Regions from separate parts of the Brevibacillus sp. NRS-1366 genome, predicted to be linked through region 1. Evidence: riboswitches for the same ligand, from Rfam matches in the RefSeq annotation. Region 1 holds a riboswitch; the other holds the start of a gene.

Evidence for each region. A riboswitch is a leader RNA that binds a small molecule or an ion and turns the genes downstream of it on or off. The one in region 1 is predicted to bind glycine.
Region 2: it holds a riboswitch for glycine, as region 1 does, so the genes downstream of both, ACIFQN_RS22665 (nitrilase-related carbon-nitrogen hydrolase) here and ACIFQN_RS01425 (iron-sulfur cluster biosynthesis family protein) in region 1, are expected to answer to the same signal.

Annotation. Positions count from the first base shown of each region.
Region 1 is NZ_JBITPN010000002.1:137,369-147,963, reverse strand. Features, by position in the region: gene lpdA (dihydrolipoyl dehydrogenase) at 1-1,201, opposite strand, end outside; gene ACIFQN_RS01425 (iron-sulfur cluster biosynthesis family protein) at 1,241-1,552, opposite strand; glycine riboswitch at 1,821-1,925, opposite strand; gene ACIFQN_RS01420 (alpha/beta fold hydrolase) at 2,088-2,882, opposite strand; gene ACIFQN_RS01415 (helix-turn-helix transcriptional regulator) at 2,990-3,934, shown strand; gene ACIFQN_RS01410 (GNAT family N-acetyltransferase) at 4,073-4,195, shown strand; gene ACIFQN_RS01405 (hypothetical protein) at 4,283-4,447, shown strand; gene ACIFQN_RS01400 (hypothetical protein) at 4,659-5,051, opposite strand; gene ACIFQN_RS01395 (mandelate racemase/muconate lactonizing enzyme family protein) at 5,473-6,582, opposite strand; gene ACIFQN_RS01390 (YfcC family protein) at 6,613-8,022, opposite strand; gene ACIFQN_RS01385 (LysR family transcriptional regulator) at 8,201-9,067, opposite strand; gene ACIFQN_RS01380 (ABC transporter substrate-binding protein) at 9,281-10,234, shown strand; gene ACIFQN_RS01375 (metal ABC transporter substrate-binding protein) at 10,495-10,595, opposite strand, start outside.
Region 2 is NZ_JBITPN010000025.1:114,272-124,866, reverse strand. Features, by position in the region: gene ACIFQN_RS22695 (hydantoinase B/oxoprolinase family protein) at 1-155, shown strand, start outside; gene ACIFQN_RS22690 (M24 family metallopeptidase) at 224-1,408, shown strand; gene ACIFQN_RS22685 (purine-cytosine permease family protein) at 2,014-3,420, shown strand; gene ACIFQN_RS22680 (MFS transporter) at 3,484-4,743, shown strand; gene ACIFQN_RS22675 (DMT family transporter) at 4,938-5,843, shown strand; gene ACIFQN_RS22670 (VOC family protein) at 6,112-6,534, shown strand; glycine riboswitch at 7,023-7,140, shown strand; glycine riboswitch at 7,144-7,223, shown strand; gene ACIFQN_RS22665 (nitrilase-related carbon-nitrogen hydrolase) at 7,704-8,612, shown strand; gene ACIFQN_RS22660 (APC family permease) at 8,850-10,181, shown strand; gene ACIFQN_RS22655 (hypothetical protein) at 10,389-10,595, shown strand, end outside.

The DNA of each region.
Region 1 (10,595 bases):
TGACAAAACCATCACCGGCATTTAGCGACAGTGCCCGCCCATTTGCCGCATAAGGGAATTTGCCGATTGTAACCGTATAGCCTTGGCTCTTCGCTTCCGTCTCATTGAGACCGACACTTGCTATTTCCGGATCGGAAAAAACGACAGCAGGGATCGTTTTGTAGCTGACTCGACTACCCTGCCCGGCAATGACTTCCGCCGCGATTTTCCCTTCGTACGAAGCCTTGTGCGCCAATGCCAGGCCTTCCACGATATCGCCGATCGCATAAATGCCCGGGACGCTTGTTCTGCACTGCTCATCCACTTGAATAAAGCCGCGCTCCGTCAGCTTTATATGGACGGTTTCGAGTCCGAGATGATCGATATTCGGACGTCTACCTACTGTAATCAGCAAATATTCAGACGTGATCTGATGCACTTCCCCTTTTGTCTCATACGTGACGGTGATTTCATCTGCGGTTTGTTGCGCTTCTTTTGCGATCGCTCCCGTCTGTACGTCTACCCCCAGCTTCTTTAGCTTTCGTCCAACAAAGCGGGACATCTCTTTTTCGAATCCTGGCAAAATAGAGTCCGATCCCTCCAGTATCGTTACTTTGGCACCTAGCTTCGCATACGTTTGGCCCAGCTCAATTCCGATATAGCCTCCACCGATCACAACAAGGCTTTTCAGGATCTCTGTGAGACTAAGCGCTTCCGTCGAGGAAAGTACACGTCCCTGGTACGGGAAGGCTTTCAGTTCAATCGGCCGGGAACCAGTAGCGAGGATACAATGTGAGAAACGGTAAAGACTCGCCTCTTCCCCGTTGTTCACTTGTACCAGATTGTCCCCAACCAGCTTTGCTTCCCCTTTGATTCGTTGGACCTTATTCCCTTTGAGCAGGGAGCTGACGCCGCCCGTTAGTTTATCAATCACGCTTTGCTTCCATTCTTGTACTTTCGCGAAGTCGACGCTGACTTCCGCTACTTGCAGTCCGATCTCATGGGAATGAGTCGTCACTTCGTACTGATGCGCTGCGGAGATGAGCGCCTTGGATGGAATACAGCCTCTATTTAAACAAACACCGCCGACCACATCTTTTTCTACGATCGCCACCTGCTTGCCTAATTGGGCCGCGCGAATGGCTGCTACATATCCACCTGGTCCAGATCCGATGACCAAGACATCCAGCTGCTCCGTACTTCCGTTTCCATTCTCTGTCATGATTCCCTCCGCTTTTCTCTTTTTGTTTCTTGCAGGTGATCAGCTCAAGCGAATCTGGAGCCGATCCGAGAACAATTCGTCTGGACTGGATAACGAAAAACCTAGAACAAGATCATAGTCCAGTGTGAGCACGTCGCCCAGATTTCTTTTGGTCAAAAGGTCGATGCAAAAGGGAATGCTATTCTGATAGATCAGCGTATCGTTTTTTCGCAACTCATCCACTGCGAGCTGGACAGAGAATGCACAACCACAATCCCCCGACAGCACTACGTCAATCCGCAGAGCCGTATCCTTTGGGAAGCTGAGTTTGCCGAGTTCGCTTTGAGCCGCGTCTTTGACCGTAAGCTCCATATTCTTTTTCGTTTCCTCCTTTCCCATCTCGCCATCTTTCTCTCATGACCTTACATATAAAACGGTCATGACCATTTACTCGCCCGCAAGTGGTCACATCCCGTTTATTGAAAAACGTCTCGACGTTTTTCACGAAAAAAAGGACAGAGGAAAGATAGAGTGACGATACTCTACCTTTCCTCTGTCCTTTTTACCTGAGAGTTTAACTCCGCATATGGTGCTCGGAGTATTCCCCTTGGGTGGCTGTGCTCAGCGCTCTCCAGAGGTGCGTCCAATTGTAGTATCTTGTACCTGAGAGATTGATCCCAAGGGTTTTATGGGACTTGCTCCTTCGGTGCTAAACCAGTCGTTTAGTCTCTCCTACAATCATCATCCGCCGCTATTCAATTGATGGATAACTTTTTATTAAGTAAATCACAGCAGTCATATCTGTGTCAATTCAGAAAAAAGTTATTATTCAGGTAATCTTTCTTGAGTGAGCACCTTTTTGGGAGGAAGAGGGCTTTTGTTTCCCCTTTCCCCCCTCGCACAGGCTTTACTTCAGCTGTACAAGAAAATTCTTCACAACCTGCTCATAGCCGCTTGGGTCATCTGAATGGACACCGTGACCGCATTGTTCAAACGTTTCTAGCTTGGTGTTTGGTCTTCGCGATACCATTAGCTCGGCTTGGTTTTCGTCTAGTATAAAGCTTTTTTGGCCATGAATCAGCAGAATGGGACATGTAGAGGCAAGCCAGTCTTCCCACCACCCGCCATTTATGTTTTGCTGGGAAATTTTCATTCCTTTCAAATCAGAACGAAATCCCCACCCTTTTTCATCCTCAAATACGCTTTCCGAAAAATAGTCGATGGCCACAACCCCTGTCCGTTCAATCGACGCCCTCAAGTCTTGTAGAGAGGCAGAACGCTCGGGGAGCTGCTCGGCAAAGGATAAATCGGCATGAATTTTTACTCCAATGTCTTCCACGATGACAGCTTTGACGAGATCAGGGTAACGCGCGGCAAACTGATACGCATTGACTCCGCCCAGGGAATGACCCACGATTGTCACAGGTCGTCCGCCCAGCTCGGTTTGAATCAAGTTCTGTATGTCATTGATATAGCTCTCTCTCGAATAATCCAATTCGGACGAATGTTCACTCCAGCCATGACCGCGTTGGTCCAAGCCAATCACTCGCCACTCTTCTTTGAATGCAGACGCAAATGCGGAAAAGGTTCGTGCATCATTCATATGCCCATGTAACAGGAGCAGTACATTTTGACTCTCTCCACCATAGTCAAGGTAAGAAAGCTTGAGCGTACCTGATTGAAAATATTTTCTTGTCGGCATAACTATTCCTCCTTTGTTTTCTAGTGCTAGTTTCACTTGCTTTCATCCCCACTCTAACAGATAATAGTGACAAATCTTGTCATAATTATGAAAACCGGAGTCATGCCATGCCCAAATCAAAAAGACTGATGGAATTAATGATGACCGTCAACCAAAAGCGGAAATTTACGGTCAAAGAGCTCGCGCAAGAATTTGGCGTTTCCCAAAGAACGATTTTAAGGGATCTGCAGGAATTAAGTGAATTAGGGGTGCCACTGTATTCGGAAGTGGGGCCTAATGGCGGCTATCGCGTGCTGAAAGAAAGACTTCTGCCTCCGATTGCCTTCTCCGAGGAAGAAGCCGTCGCCATTTTTTTTGCGATCCATGCCCTTCGCCACTATTCCTCCCTGCCTTTTGAAACCGAATCGTCTTCGGTGTTGAGCAAATTTTATGCTTATATGCCACAAGACATCCGGGATCGGATTGATCAAATGAAGAACCGTGTGGATTTTGTCACGCCTACCAGGCAAGCCAGCTCACGATATTTATCCGTCCTCCTCGACGCAGCTATCCAGCAAAAAGTCTTGCTGATCGATTACGAATCTCGGGAAAAACCGGACAGTCGGGAGATACAACCCATTGGAATTTATACACGGAACGGCTTCTGGTATTGTCCTGCCCATTGCTTCCAAAGTGATGACATTCGCTTGTTCAGGTGTGATCGCATTCAAGCTGTCGCCCCTTCGTCATCGAAACCGTTGGATCTGCGTCATATTCACCTGGAAAACCGACGTTTAAATAGAGGGAAGGAACCCGAGGACGTCACCCTTTTTGCAGAACTGACCAAAGAAGGCGTCCAGACGTGCGAGGCTGAGCCTTGGTCAGTTGCTATGCTCCATATTCGGCCGGATGGTACCGGTTGGCTGGAAGGCAGTATTTCAAAGAGTGACATTCTGTTTTTCGCAAAGTTTTTCATTAGCTTAGGGAAAGAAGTAGCGGTGAAATATTCCCCAGAGCTTTTGGATTGCATCAAAAGCTATTTATCCGAGCTTACAGCCAAATACGACGTGTAAATAGAGAAGAAAGGACATTCTCATCCCGAAATTCTTGCTGTGATCGAGAACAATAATCCCGGTTGGATTTTTACAGATCAAGCCGACTCACCGAAAACTGCCTTGGTCTGGAGCAAAGGCATTGTGGTGAAAGAAATTATGGAAAACGGCTATTTTGCCTACTGGGATTGTTCCTCGCACAATGACGCGTCGAAAAAAATAGCGCTTCACCTCGGATTCGAACAGGTCCATCGCTACAAATGCGTCGGCTTTACCATTTAGCGATGTTTTCTCCAGACATCTCTTCCTCTTTTTGGAATAAAGCGTTGCCTTGTTGTAAACCCTACCTGTTTGAGGGGGTGACTGATCATGGAAAGCAGCGAAAAACATGGTGAACACACGGCGAAGGAACGGTCCATGCAGAACCGTTCCAACGTGGATGAAAAAGAAATCGAGATCCAGCATCAATTCCAGATGTTTCCTACCCCTGATGAAAAGCGTGCATCTGAGGTCATTACAGAACTGAAGGATTAGTTTTCGCCGCACCTTCACCCGAAAAAGTGAGGGTGTTTCTTTTGTTGTCCCCTAATTTCACAATCGGCAGCATACCCAAGGACATCAAAATCGGCCAGAAAAAAGACAGGAAAAATAAAGGGACGATTCCTCTCACATAACCGTCTCCCTGCAGTGAATCATGCGGGTTCATCCAGGCAGCAATGTTTCTCGGAACGTACCCTTTACTAATCTAAACACCCACGGCCGTTACCGTGCCCGCGAGCAAAAACAAGCTTTTTTCTTTCCACTTGCCCTTTGCAACAACGATGAGCGTGCTTACCCCAACGAGGTAAAGCATAAGGTCTACATGCGATTTGCTCAGGATAAAAAGGGAGCCTGGCAACAGTATCAATACGCTTAGTTTCACGGCGGCACCCTGATATCGCCACATTCTGGTTAGTATAATTCCCGCAGCACTCACCAGGAACAAATACGACGCAATGGCCGCAAAATCCAGTAAGATGAAATCGACCTGAACCCCGTACATGGTAAACAACCCTATTGCCAAAAAAACGACCACGCCGGAAAGAAGGCTCCGCTCTACCCTTGGTTTATGAATCTCGTGCATCTGCTTCCCGACCATGGCGGAATCGCCCATTCTCCGTATCGCTTGCCGGATCGCCTCCTCCTCATTAAGCCTTCTCCCATTCCCTCTTCGACCAGATCATTGAAGTGGCTTTCCAGCTCCAGCCGAATCTCTTGATGCATCTCTGACGCTCTGACCCAGCATGGTTAAAATCGGGATGACGGTACTGCCCTTCATCAGCTCTTTATTGATTTTCATTGGTCCTCCCATGCTTCATTCATACATAGATATATCATGCATCGTAAATCTATGTATCAGAGTATAATTTCCATATTCTATTTGTTCAACTAGAAAAATCTCTTCTTTACCCAGATTGTGCATATACGGTATAGGAATCGGCAATACGTAAAAAAAGAAAAACCGGAAAACCTGGTCAAGACCTGCCCCAGCGATTTCTGGTTTTCCCCTTTAGCAGCCTTTACCCGATGAAGCAGGTGTGCACGCTTAATTCACGCACAGCTTCCTCATCCACGTCCACCCCGAGCCCCGGGCGGTCACTTAACTGCAACTGATATTTATCGTAGTTCAATTTCCCAAAATCACGGGAGAACATCAGCGGCCCTACCATCTCATTGGAAAAAATCATGTCTTTTGTCATGGAGAGATGCGCACCTGCCGCTGTCGCAACCGCTGATTCCACCATGGAACCGACCTGACAGCCGATTCCGGCCATTTCCGCCTGGGCTACAAGCTTTAGGGCAGGATACAGTCCGCCGCATTTCATCAGCTTGATATTGATCAGGTCAGCCGCTTGTCTGACGATCACCTCGCGCATTTCCTTGTCCCCGTGCAGTCCCTCATCGACCATCACGGGGATGAACGTCTTCTGTCTGACTTCGGCCAAGCCGATCAGATCGTCGGCCAGCACCGGCTGCTCAATCCATTCCAACTGGCAGTCCTCTACCTGTTTCAAGACGCGCATCGTGGTAGCTACATTCCGCCATCCCTGATTGGCATCCACGCGCAGCTGCATGTGTTCGCCAATCGCCTCCCGTACAGCACGGATACGTTTTACGTCGACAGCCGGGTCTGTGCCAACCTTTATTTTGATGCACGTATAGCCGTCCTTTACCGCCTGGGCAGCCTGGCGCGCCATTTCTTCGGGAGCGAGAATGCTCACGACGTATGGTACTGCAAGCGATTCGTGCGCTTTGCCTCCGAGCAGATTGTAGACGGGCTGGCCTGCGGCTTTGCCCATGGCATCGTAGCAGGCGATATCGATTGCCGCTTTTGCCGATGGTGCTGCATAGACCGCTTCTGCCATGATCCGGTGAATTTTTTCAATATCAAACGGATTTTGCCCGATGACGAGCGGCGCTATATCTTTCGCCAGCATCTCATAAGTGCTGGAAAAGGATTCTCCCGTTACATGCGGATCCGGCATACCTTCTCCATAGCCGATGATCCCCGTGTCCGTCGTGATTTTGACCATGATGCTCGGCAATTCATGGAACTCGTCGTAGGCGACGATGAACGGTTGCAGCAAAGGCAACTGGGTAGCAAACACTTCAATCGATACGATTTTCAAGAATGATTCCTCCGTTCAAATCAGCTTTTGTCAAAACGGTCCATAGTGCATCAGGTTTGCGATCAAGACAGCAACCAGTCCAATGGCATACTGCATCAAAATCAGCGGCAAAATCCATTTGGCCCAACGAATCCAGGGGATGCCCGCAAGTGCCAGTCCCGCCATAAAATAGCCGGAGGTCGGGTAGATGATATTTCCAATACCATCAGCCAGAGAAAAGGAGAGAACCGCCGTTTGCCGCGTGACGCCCACCAAATCGGCCAAAGGTGCCATGATCGGCATGGTCAGCGCTGCTTGTCCGCTGCCGGATGGAACAACAAAGTGGATCAAGGCTTGCAGGATAAACATTCCTCCGGCACTGAGCGTAGGCGGAATTTCATCCAGCACGCCGGCAGCATGATACAACAGCGTGTCGATGATTTGTCCATCGTTTAAGACAACCAGCGTCGCTCTAGACAGACCGATAATCAGGCAACCGGTCAACATGCCCGCTGCCCCTTTCATAAACGATTCGATCAGTTCATTGGCTGACAGGCGGCCGATAATCGTAATCACAATCGCCAAAACCACAAACAGGGCAGAAATTTCAGTAATATACCATTTGAATTGAAGCACACCGAAAATCAGAACAGCAAAGTTGAGAAGAAAGCATGTGAGGACGAGCTTGTGTGTTTTCGATAAAGGTTGATCATTCGATGGAGCGGCCGCCTCGAATGTTCCTCCTTCTCCATAAAAGCCGAGAGCATGGTTCTTCTTCACCTTCATCGCATAGCGGTAAATAAAGCTGACCGAAACGACGTACATGATGATGAACAACACAATCCGATAGCCAATGCCTGAGAAGATCGGCAATTGGGCAATTCCTTGAGCGATTCCGACTGTAAACGGATTCATGATTGCTGTTGTAAAGCCGATTGAAGCCCCGACCAGCACGATCGCCGTTCCGGTAATGACATCGAACCCGAGCGAGACGGCCAAAGGCACCAGGATCGGGATGTAAGCCAATGTTTCCTCCGCCATGCCCGTAAACGCACCTGCGAATGCAAAAAACAGCATCATGATGGGTATGAGCCATTTCTCCTTGTCACCGAGCTTTTTGGACAAGGTGCGGATGAACGCATCAACGGCACCTGTCGCCGTCAGCACTCCAAACGTTCCCCCAATGATCAAAACAAAAAAGATGATATCTCCTGCTTCTACCAGCCCTGTATGGATTGAGCTAAACAGCTGAAAGAAAGAGATAGGCGTCGAGTCTACTTGTTGGAATGAGTGTGGATCAACCACATTTCTTCCGTCTACTTCCACCCGGGCGTATTCGCCAGCAGGCACGATGTAGGTAAGGAACGTTGCGATTACCAAAACCCCAAACAGCAGAACAAAAACGTTAATCCCTTTTTTTCGGCCCGTTGATCCAACCTTGTTGTTTTGAGGCACACCGATCTCTCCTTTTTCAAAATAATTCTGTTTTTTTATAGTAGTTCATTTTGAATTTCATGAAAAATGAGTTTGTTCAATGATAACCATTAAGAAATTATTAGGTACAAACCAAAACGTGTTCTCAGACCCGAAAAAAAAGAACCTGGCTGTTAAAAGACCGAGTTCCCTTTTGCCTATACCATCACAATCGAAAGGTTGGCCATACATCCACTAAAACATCAATGAAGCTGCTGACCGTGCTGTAATCCCGCAGATCTCGCGGATAGATCAAGTGCGTCAACAGCCTTTTTGGAAAACGGTGCAGGACCTGAAGCGTTCCCAGATTTACTTCTTTTTCTATCAGGACGTCACTGATAAGGGCAATCCCTGCTTGTGACATCACTGCTCGCTTGATCGCCTCTTCGCTGCCGCATTCGATCGTAGACCGAGGGACGCAATTGATTTCATCCAGACACTCCTTAATGGTCCCTTCCAGATCATAGGAAATAAATGAATATTCCTCGAAGAGCTCCGCTGCGTTTCTCGATTTGACGATCAGCGGACTGGCTACGAGCACCAGATCCTCCTGATCAATCAAAATCTCTTCGATCCCTGGTCGATTGGCAGAACCCGCAATAATTCCAATATCGACCTGATTGGTATCGACTAGCTTGATCGTTTCCTTGCTGTTGTAACATAGCATCTTCATCTGGACCTGCGGATGGAGCTTCAAATAAATACTCAAGAGCTGTGACAAATAGTAGCTGCAGTAAAATTCGGGTGCAGCTATGCTCAAATTTCCAAAAGGCTTTTCCAGCCTGCGCAAATCCTGCTCCAGCTCCTCCAGATTTTGAAACAGCTTATCCGTATGTTTTTTCAGCAGCTTGCCCGTTGGCGTCAGAAAAGTCCTCTTTCCCACCCTGTTTAAAAGCGAGTGACCGATGTCCTTCTCCAATGCTTGAATTTGCAAGCTGATCGTCGGTTGACTGTACCGTAGCATCTCTGCTGCTTTTGTCAGATTGAGGCATTCTGCAACGACATGAAACGTCTTCAAATGGCGCAATTCCATCTATTATCACCTCAGATGCCCTCAGTCGGTTCTCCTCAGGTCGGTTTTGTCCATCGTAGAACATCTCCTGAATTCAGACAAGAAAAAGGTTGCAAGAGAACGTTTGAAAATGTTCAGAAATGCAACAGCGTCTGATAGATCGGGTAGCCTATAATTTACAGTGACGACTCGCCTTTACCGGAACCTATGAAAGTTAAGAACGGAGTGACGTGCATGTATAAACGGCTACTAACTATCCCCATGGCTGCCTTGCTCGTCCTGCTGGCAGCTTGCGGCACGGGCGGACCTGCGGGAAACACCTCTGACAATACCGCAGAGCCCAAACCGACACGATCGGTCGAGTACCTTGGTAACAGTTACAAGATCCCGGCCCGCACAAAGCAAATCGCATTCGTCGGCTCTCATGGCACGTATGAAGATGCCCTGTTGCTCGGAATCCCACCGTTTGCAGCAACGATGGATAAAAACGGTACAATCCCAACGGCATATGCGACCATCACCCAAAATGCAAAGCATCTTCCGTGGAACATCGCGGATAACATCAGCGAGCTAGCGGCCCTGCGGCCTGACGCAATCCTGACAACGGATAAAACCTCTTCAGAAGACATCCAAAAGCTGCAAAGCGCAGCAACAGTCATCCCTGTCTCCACGAGTGGTGCGCATTGGGCAGAAAATCTGCGTCTTGTGGCAGATGTCCGCGGAAGAGAAGAAAATGTTGATACGCTTATAACCAAGTTAAAGCAGAACACGCAAACCACACGTGACAAGCTCGCTTCATTCAAAGATAAACAAATCCTGACCGTATGGTTTCATGAGGGTGCCTTTTTCGTCTATCCGAAGGACGAGAGGTACAACCACCTGCTCTATACCGAATTGGCCTTTGAGGAACCAGACATTGTCGCAAAAGCAAACGAGCGCATGCCGATTACCATGGAAATTCTGACACAAACAGACCCTGACTTCCTGTTTGTCATGGTGGACAAAATCGGAGCAACTGCCGACGCAGCTGCATTCGATCAGCTGCAACAAGGCTTTCCATGGACAAACTTGAAAGCAGTAAAAACGAATCAAGCATACGTCAATGCAGTCGATCCGGTATTGGCTGGTGGCACTGTTTACAGCAACCAGCAGTTTTTGATTGCTATACAGAAACACATCCTGAAATAATCACGGCTGGCATGCATGAAAAAATGAATATGGATCATACTACCTTTATCGAGCTCGGTGGTGTGTTTTCAATCAGGCGTTAGTCTTCTAGGAGGCGATGTGCCATGGATGATTTACACGATCACCTAGTGAATAAGGGAAACCGCAACACGTAAGTAAGCTTCTAACTCAATCTGGAGGTAGATGCGTCGCACGTGATGATCGGTAACACCTCAAAACTAACGAGCTCGATGTATACCGTCTCCTTTTAGGAGGCGGTTTTATTTTTTCGTCAATCCATCGTAAATCGTTTTGATGTTCCATTCCATCATCTTGATGTACGTGTCGCCATCCTCGCCAGGTTTTCCGAGGGAGTCGGTAA
Region 2 (10,595 bases), on a different contig from region 1:
GAGATCCGCAATTGGTAGCAAATGATGTTTGGAACGAGAAAATCACAATTGAGTACGCAAAGAGAGAGCACGGTGTTTCCATTGATCCGATTACTTTTCAGGTTGATCCAGAAGAGACTGCACGTTTAAGGTCTGCTGAGGTTACAGTGAAATGATAGCAAAAAAATAATATTCGTAAACAATTTATTAACGATGACTTATAAACGAAAAGGAGCAATGTGTTATGACAGGACCGGTAAAAAATTTTACTCACAATGACTACATTCATTTTGATCGAAACGAGTTTAGTGAACGACAAGCGCGGACAATTGCTGCTATGGAAAAACAGGGGGTGGATGGACTGCTGATGTTCCACCAGGAGAGCATGTATTATTTGACGGGTTACAATACATTTGGTTATTGTTTCTTTCAATGCCTGTATCTAGGCATTGATGGGAAGATGACGCTATTGACTCGATTGCCGGATCGCTTGCAGGCACAGTATACGTCTATTATTGAAGATATCCGGATTTGGGTCGAAAGCCCCGATGCGCGGCCAACGGTACAGTTGCGTGAAATCCTGCGTGAACATGGTTGCGAAGGGAAGCGTCTAGGCGTGGAGTGGGATGCGTATGGATTGACAGGTCGCAACGCTAGACGGTTGGAGGATGCTTTACACGGATTTTGTAATCTTGAGGATTCTTCAGATCTTGTAAATATGCTTCGTGTGGTGAAAAGTCCTTCTGAACTGATTTATGTAAAACGAGCCGCTGAGCTTGCAGATGAGGCCCTATACGCAGCAGCAAAAGCGACGAAACCTGGTGCTTTCGAAGGAGATATTCTGGCAGATTTGCAAGGAGCAATCTACCGAGGGGGTGGCGATGACCCGGCGAACGAAGTCATTATTGGGTCGGGTCCCGGAGCACTTATGTGCCGCTACTTCACCGGTCGGAGGCATCTAGATGCTAATGATCAGCTTACATTAGAGTGGGCTGGCGTTTACCGTCATTATCACGCGTGCTTGATGCGGACCTTCCTTGTTGGAAAGGTTGATCCACGCTTGAAGCAGATGCACTCAATATGTGTTGAAGCCCTTCATGCAGCGGAAGCAGCCCTTAAACCTGGTCGACCGATTGGCGAAGTATTTGATGCACACGCTCGTGTTCTGGATGCTGCTGGTCATCGTGAACACCGTTTGAATGCGACTGGCTACAGTCTGGGGACCGCTTTCGCTCCAAAATGGATAGATTGGCCCATGCTTTACCATGGGAACCCAGTGGTAGCAGTTCCGGGCATGGTGTTCTTTATTCACATTATTATATTCGATGATAAGAATGGTCTAGCGATGACATTGGGTCGCACTTCATTGGTCACCGCAACCGGGGCAGAGCCGCTTTCATCAGCGTCGCTCGACCTAATTCAGAAATAGATTCTGGAAACGTTGACTTGATGAACATCAAGCTTGGAGTTCGTTATTCAAAAAGACTTGAACCAAATGCCGAAAGAAGTGATTGGAGATTTCCGTAATAAGCAAAGCGAATCCACGGCGAAATGCTTCCTGTTGTTGAGGCACGCTTTGCCAATATGAAAGGTCGTTCCAGAAGCTATCATGGGACAAGTACTCCCGATTCATTGGGTGGAGAGATGTTTGAAAAAAGTTTGGCATGTCTGGCTCAATAGGAGGCTTGTTCCATTTCGGTAGTGCAACGGGACAAGCAGCAATTATTTCTCGCAAAATCATCTTAACTCCAACTTGCTGCTCCATCGTGGAATACAGTTTCGGAACTTATCGACGGTACCGGCAGAGACATTAAAAAAGACGTCCTAAATGACCTTCTCACTCCTGGCAACTAACAGCTTAAGCTGTTCATTGACAAGCGTTTTCGTTTAGATGAAGCCTGTACAGCCCATAAAAGGATGGAACAGCGGGATCAAATGGTAAAATTCAATTGATTCTAGAATCGTACAGATTGCACATGACTAACAACTCGGTGTAAACGCTATTGAAACGACTTCGTCAGGAGGGAAAGTAGAATGAAGGTTGAGAGGCGTAGTATTGAATACATCCCGGTGGAAGAACGCCATGGGAAGGCCCGTGATTTGTTTCCCATCTGGTTTGGTGCAAATATGCATATTACCACTTTAGTAACAGGGGCCATAACGGTTAGTCTAGGACTTAACTTATTTTGGAGTGTAGTTGCCATTATTATCGGTACCCTCTTAGGTGCGATATTCATGGCATCACATTCTGCGCAAGGCCCCCAACTAGGAATTCCCCAAATGATCCAAAGTCGTGCTCAGTTCGGTGTCATTGGTGCGATAATTCCATTGTTCATTTGCATGTTCATCTATATGGGGTTTTTTGCTAGTAGTGGTGTGCTTGGAGCCCAAACTTTAAGTCATGCATTTTCGATCGACCAGACTTGGAGTATCATCATTCTGAATACTTTTTGTTTCGTAATTACCCTGTTTGGACATGATTTGATCCACAAGATGCAGAAGCTGCTATCATGGACTTCAGTGATTGTTTTTTTCATCGCTTCCTATCTCGTATTGAATTTGCCCTTGCCAGCAGGTAGTTGGTCATCAAGCCACTTTGATTTATCAACGTTTTTATTAGCTGTCAGTATCGTTGCAACCTGGCAATTGTCTTATGCTCCATATGTTGCCGACTATTCACGATATCTTCCCATCACTACTCCACCTTCCCAAACATTTTGGTACAGTTACGCTGGCACAATTGTCGGTACAATTTGGATGATGGTCTTAGGGGTATTATTGACCACAGCGATCCCTAATTACCTAGACAATTCTGGAGGAAATCTAGCTGAATTATTTGGCGGATATGCACTGATTATGTATATGATCATTATCTTTGGGCAACTAGCCATCAATGTCTTTAATCTGTATGGTGCTTTCATGTCCACGGTTACGACATTCGAGCCATTTATTAAGTTCCAGGTTACCCCGAAAGTTCGAATGGGGATCATCTTTTTTATCACAGCGTTAGGTACGGTTTTATGCATAGGAGGACAAGGGAATTTCCTATCGTTTTTCATTAACTTTATCTTTTTTATCAGTTATTTCTTAATTCCCTGGACTTCCATTAATCTTGTCGATTATTATTTACTGCGCCACGGCGAGTATAGTGTTAAAGATATTTTTGACATAAACGGCAGCTACGGAAAAGTTAATTGGATCGCCACCTTCGCCTTTATCATCTCCATTTTGGCTGAAATCCCTTTTATCAACACTACTTATTATGTAGGAGTTTTCGCAAAGGCTTTCAACGGAGCGGACATCGCATGGGTTGTTGGATTGGTTTTACCCGCTGTCATGTATTACTTTCCGATGAAGCGTAAAATGAAAGCGTTTGAGAACGAAGGGGAAGATTGTAAGTCTGTGAATGAGTACACGGTTTATAGTTCCGATATCGATTGACTTAATTTTCTGAAAAACACAGCAAATACCAAGAAGATTTAATTGGGGAGGGAGTATGGATAGATGAATAACAAATGGTATAAAGGGGTCACCAAAGATCAATGGCGCACGTTTTCTGCCGCTTATCTTGGCTGGATGCTGGATATTATGGATTTGATGCTATACTCAATGGTCATCGTCTATATTATTCAAGACATTGGACTGACAAAATCAGTTGCGGGAATGATTGCTTCTGCTACTCTCTTTGCTTCCGCATTTGGCGGTGTTATCTTTGGCTTCATTGCGGACAGATGGGGCCGCGCCAAATCGATGTTTATTAGTATTCTCGTCTATTCGATCGCCACGTTTTTCTGCGGTTTTTCTGAGACAGCAACACAGTTAATGATACTTAGAATTCTTGTTGGTATCGGGATTGGTGGAGAGTGGGCGACAGGTGCGACATTGATTATGGAGACGTGGCCACCCCAAAAGCGGAATATAGCGATGGCTTTTGTACAAAGCGCATTTGCTGTCGGCTATGCTGTAGCAGCCTTGATCACGTCTTTCGTCGTCCCTGAATTTGGGTGGCGTGGAGTTTTCTTTGTCGGTGTGTTCCCAGCTTTGATCGGTCTTTGGATTCGAAAACACACACCAGAGCCAGATGTCTGGAAAGAGCAAGAAAAGCGATTATCTTTTAGGGAAACGATGGGCACGATCATTACAAGCCACGGCAAATCTGCCTTAATCTGCGTACTCTTTGGTTCATTTTCTCTACTTGGTTTTTTTGGACTAGCAACATGGCTTCCTGCCTACTTGTCTTCGCCAGTCAGTGAGGGTGGGCAGGGCATGGATATCGTGAAAACATCGAATTGGATTATTGTCTCTCAATTAGGTGCATTTTTTGGGTATATCGGATTTGGCTTTATCGCTAACAAGATCGGTCGAAAAACCTCGTTCATACTTTTCCTTTCCATTTCGGCGCTATCGGTGCCAGTCTACCTCTTAATCAAGGAGGCAACCATTTTACTGTTTTTTGGTGCCTTTGTATCATTTTTTGTGAATGGATTTTATGCGGGATTCGGTCCGTTCTTTTCTTCCCTTTTCCCTACTTCTATCCGCGGAACAGCATTGGGGACAGTGTATAATGTTGCTCGAGGAGTCAGTGCGTTTGCTCCGTTTATCATCGGTCAGGCGGCTATGTCTAGGGGGCTGGGGACAGCATTAATGGTAACATCAGGTTTTTACGTCTTGGCAATCCTCATCTTGGTATTGTTTGTAAAAGAGTCTGTCTCGGGAAAAACGGATATGCACGCCGATTATAACATCGCGAGTACTAGTAAATGAAACCGCTGAAGATCTTTCGTGAAACAGTAATCTACTCTGTTTACTTTATCGGATAAAATAGTGACGCTCTTGGCGAAGGCCTGTGATCATACAGAGCTTTCGCTTTTCTTTTCTTTTATTGAGATCGATCCAGATCATTTGAGAAGTCGCATGAGTGGGGAGAAAAGGTCAGCAGAATTACGAAGTGCAAGGAGATGAATACAAGGGGGGAACTTTCGCGGATCAAAATGTTTTCATTGATCAGTTTTCTTGTTTTGGTTTGGGGGCTGTCCTGGCCCATATACAAGATTGCGCTTAGTTATACGCCACCGATTCTTTTTGCTGGGTTGCGCACTATTCTTGGGGGATTGGGAATGCTGATTTTGCTACTTCCAAGGTGTAGGCGGATTCGTTTCAAAGAAAACTGGCCTGTCTATCTCATTTCTTCATTTTTTAATATCATCCTGTTTTTCGGACTACAGACGATGGGGTTAACTTACTTGCCAAGCGGTTTATTTTCGGTTATTGTCTATCTCCAACCCATACTCGTGGGGATTTTTGCCTGGCTTTGGCTCAGGGAATCGATATCAGTCATAAAAATAGTTGGTCTTATCCTCGGGTTTTTAGGGGTCGCCATAGTCAGTGTAGAAGGAATGTCCGGTCAAATTTCTGTCATTGGGATTTCTTTCGCACTTTCTACGGCAATTAGTTGGGCAATTGGCACCGTCTATCTAAAAAAAGTAGAGAGGAAAGTGGACTTGTTATGGAGCGTTGCGATGCAATGCATCATTGGAGGAACCATATTGATTTGCCTCGGTTTGGTTATTGAGGATTGGACTGCTATCGTTTGGAATAGCACATATGTATCTTGTCTTCTGTATGGAGCTATTATTGGAGTGCCCGCGGGTTCCATTGCTTATTTTAAACTTATTAGCTTAGGGGAGGCTAGTCGTGCAGCAGTATACACATTTATTGTGCCGCTGATATCGGTAGCTGTCGGAGTAGCATTTTTGCATGAGTCATTTAGTACTTATTTAGTAGCTGGACTGTTTTTGATCATGCTCGCTATTTATTTGGTAAATCGAAAGCAGACCAATCTATCCAGTCTGGAAGATGAGTAACCTAGTTCAAAAGAGGATCGTAGCATAAGTCTTGGATTCACCAACTCGTTGGGACAAGTTGTCAACCTGAACGAACTGAAATGGCATCCTTAGAAACATCATCCTTACAGTAATCGGAGGGAGAGGTAGAGACTTACTGAGTGAAAAGGGTGCTCATTAGATAACTATACAATTGGAGTCATTATGACAAGCATAAAGGTCATGGAATAATATGTTACTATATGGATTGAGCGTATTCGAAAGCCCTAAATCTGGAGGAGTTGCGAAAATGATTCAATCAATAGTCCATATCGCTCTAGTTGTAAAAGATTATGATGAGGCGATAGAGTTTTATACAAAGAAACTAAATTTTACCTTAGTTGAAGATACATACCAGCCCGAACAAGATAAACGGTGGGTAGTTGTCTCTCCCCCTGGTTCAGTCGGCACCACAATATTACTCTCTAGAGCATCCAAACCTGAACAAGAGCCATTTATCGGTAACCAGTCTGGCGGTAGAGTTTTTCTATTTTTGAACACTGATGATTTTTGGAGAGATTATAATGAAATGATCGCAAGAGGAATAGAATTTGTGAGAGAGCCACAAGATCAATCGTACGGGATGGTTGCGGTATTTAAGGATCTATATGGAAACCTATGGGATTTGCTAGAACTTAAAGAAGATCATCCACTTTCCAAACGAGTAAAGTAATCTATCAGCGATATCGCTTGTAGTTTTTAGATTTCGGGTCATATGCTTATAAAGCATAGTAATATTCCGTAGGTACTAAGCTTTGCGTAATCAAGACCAAGAAACGGCAACCGGCTAATTCATCGGTTGTCGTTTCTTTAGCAAGCACGCGGTGCTGTTCGACTACAAGTCGTCCATTTCAATTGGATGGTTAAAATAACTCGTTGATTGGATGGTGTTTTTTCATCAGGTTACTTTTATCATAGTGATAGAAATTAATAAATTTGCAGGACAGAAGGAATCGTAATTATTCAGAAATATTTAAAGATTTGGGTATAAGTAAAGAGATCTCTCCCGTAACGACCATCTGCAGATTCAGCTGCCGTAGTCAATGAAAGCAAGGCCGCGGGGAAGATATAGTATTGATTTTTGGTTCAGAATTTTCGAACTTATTTGTTTCGCGCATACACAAGGTGTGTAATACATGAATTACGCAAATTGATAAGCGAATGACGATGGCAGGGAGAGACCCGAGCGAAAGACAAGGACCACCGGGCACCGAAGGAGCAAGTCGACGGCCAGCCAGCCGAAGACAAATCTCTCAGGTAAAAGAACCGCCATCCGACGCGACTCTGGAGAGAGCGAACAGCCACCAAAGGGGTAAGGACGGTCGAATAGAGCGTTTAAACTCTCAGGTACCCAGGACAGAGAATACGGCGATTAGCCGGCTCTCTGTCCTTTTTTGCGCATCCAAAAAACATACGGAGGTGTCACTTCCCGACGTCCATGCGGTTGTAGAAGAAGATGAAAAAATTGGACAAGCATCGCTCTTCTTTAGGGAGTAAAGGTAATTTATGCATTCAAAGAGGGTGTTGACGATGAGCGAAAAAATGGGGGATTGCGATATGTGGAGGAGCATGAAAGAGCTGAGACAAAAATTATTTGGAAGCGCTCTATCAATGAAAGATGCGGCGAGATCACCGCCGAGATAAGCAAATGGTTAGTGGTGTTGGGCTTGTACAAATTTTATCTGGCGCTAACCTAGATCGGATAGCTGTATTTAGGGAGGTGATGAACACGAAAGCGAATTCATTATAAAGGAAAGGAGGACTTAATAGCACAAAATTTGTTTTTTCATTCGTTCATTTTCTTATATTCTTTTAACCATTATAAAAAAGGGGAGAATCAAAATGGAAATGAAAAAGAAAATTGCATTGGGTCAACTTAGCGCACTACCTTCTATGAGCGATAATTTAAAAAAAGCCGCTGCTCAAATTGATGAAGCAGCCGAAAAAGGTGCAAAATTAATCCTATTCCCGGAAATCGGATTTGAGCTGTTTTTCCCTAAACATCCGCATGACGTTTCAAAATTTCAATCATCCGAATCCATTCCAGGACCTATATCAGAGTTTCTGTGCCAAAAAGCAAAAGAAAAGAATATTGTCATTGTGGCGAGTTATATGGAAGAAGGCTTTCTTGGCGAGTACTATGACAGCGCAGTTTGCATTGATGCAGACGGCACATTGCTCGGAACCACAAGGATGGTTCATACCTTTGAAAACAAAGGTTTTAATGAAAAGTTTTATTATGGTCCTGGAAATACAATCTACCCAGTCTATGAAACAGCAGCGGGAAATATAGGAATTGCCATTTGTTATGATGCCTGGTTCCCCGAAGTTACGCGTTCTTTAGCATTGCGTGGCGCTGATTTGATTCTGGTACCTACAGTGGAAATGTATATTGATGGTTTGCCGCCAACAGATCACATAGGTGGAACCATTTTTGAAGCTCTTTGCACCATGCAAAAAGCCAACGCCATACATAATGGCGTTTGGGTAGCATTTTGCAATCGGGTCGGCATAGAAGATGATATGCACTATATGGGATCCAGTCTGGTTATTGATCCATGGGGACACATCCAAGAAATGGCCAATGCAGAAACCGATGAGGTACTCATTGCCGAGATTGACTTGGAACAAAACAGAAAAGTACGCCAAATTTGGCCGATGCTCAGAGACCGCAGAGTGGATACGTATGAACTATTGATGACGAGTTTTGGCAGTAAGCCTTATTACCATCCAACCAAGGTAAGAATTTAAGAGAAGCTATTTTTTAATCTAACGTAATGTAACCAGAGGTCATGTGGAACTTTCTTTTACACTGACCTCTGGTTTCACATCGATACCCCAGGACTGACTTCGCGAATGTCATCTGCGGTCTGGAAGTTCCTGGTGATTCGTGCTCGCATGGAACTGCCCCAGTGGTTTTTGGCGTAATACGGTTACAACCTGCAACAAAAATGGTCGTGTTCAAACAGAGAGAGGAGGAAAAATGAAATGCTAAATCGTGTTTTAGGCAGATGGCTATTGATGCTGACGGGCTATGCAACTGTTGTGGCATCAGGATTTATGATTGGAGTGGGAGGGGCAGCTACAGCGGCAGGTCCCCTCGCACTGGTTTCTTATTGGGTATTTGGCGGGCTGGCGACCTTTGCCTCTGCATTTGTCTTCGCCGAGCTAGCGACAATGTTCCCAAAATGTGGGGGGATCTGGGAGTATACCAAACAATCGTTCGGGAACGATCATCCCATTTCATTCATGGTGGGCTGGATATATTGGTTTGCACTTCTATTTGGGTTGAATGTCGAGCTTGTTTCGGTTGGTATCTACCTTCATGAATTAGTGCCGACGATCCCGGAATGGGCTGGTGCTTTAGCGACCGCGATTTTGTTTTTGGTGTTCAACTATGTAGGTGTAAAGCTGTCTACGATTATCGAAGCAGGATTTGGCATTATCCTCATTTTATCTTCCGCTACTTTTATTCTGTTGGGGATTGGGCAGATCAATCCGGAATTCTACATGAATTTTGCGCCAAACGGTACGTTCATGCCGTTAATGAAGACATTGCCATTTGTCATCATTGCCTTTTGTGGTTTTGAGGTTGTAGCAACGTTGGCTGAGGAATCCAAAAACCCGGAAAAAGATATCCCGAAAGCACTTATTGGCGCTGCTTCATTTTTGACTATTCTGTTTGGGGGATTTGCTACTGTTCTCTTTGGACTGTTGCCCGCTGCTGAATTGTCTACGAACGCGCCTTTAATTAAAGCGGGAGGCTTGATTTTTGGTGGTATTGGTTTGGCTTGGTTGTCGATTCAAAGCTTTGCCGGCTCGATGAGTACAGTTAACGGTGGTGTAATGGGACAGACGCGGATTATGTATGCGATGGCTCGGGAAGGGTGGTTCAGTCAAGTATTTGCCAAGGTGGATGAAAAGCACAACATTCCAAAAGGCGCACTTTATTTTACCGGGTTCTCCATGATTGCCGTATCCATTCTTCCGAGCATTACGGAGCGGGCGTGGGAATGGGCAGGATTTCTCGGCGTATTCGGCTATGCTGTCAGCTACATCATGGCATGCATCCTGTTGCTTTACCTTCGTCGGAAGCATCCGGAAATGAACAGACCCTTTCGTGTACCGCTATATCCTGTAATGCCCATTCTCGGGATTGTGCTGTATTCGCTGGCGATTCTCTTTTCTGGTTTGGAAATCATTATCGTAGGTATAGCGTGGGCACTGATGGGATTGATATATTATTATGCATTCGGAAGAGCGTCCCGGAAAAGACACCTGAAAAATCAAGAGGAACGACTGCATCTGAATGAAAGCTGAAGCTCAAATAATAAACCGAAAAACCTGAAGCCCTTGTCCCGGACGTCTGTTTGACGTCGGCAAGGGTTTTTCTATGAGTCATTTAGCTTCTAACTTGATGATATGACAAAATTCCATATTGACAAAATAGACTGAATAATCGTAACATCTCATTATCATCAATTTATGGTGCATATAAGGAAATTTCCTTTAACGAAGGAGGAGTTCATGGAAACACATGTCACAATTGGCGTAATCGTCCCCCTGGTAGCAAAACCATTATTTGAAAATGTTTTGCAAGAGTTTGACTCCATTCGGTTTAAAGTCCTGCTGTATAAACCGGAGGACCAAATTTCTGATTTGATTAAAGAGAACCTGCCATATTTGGACGTCCTTGTATTTGGTGGAGCGATAAGCTACTGGAAAAACAAGGGG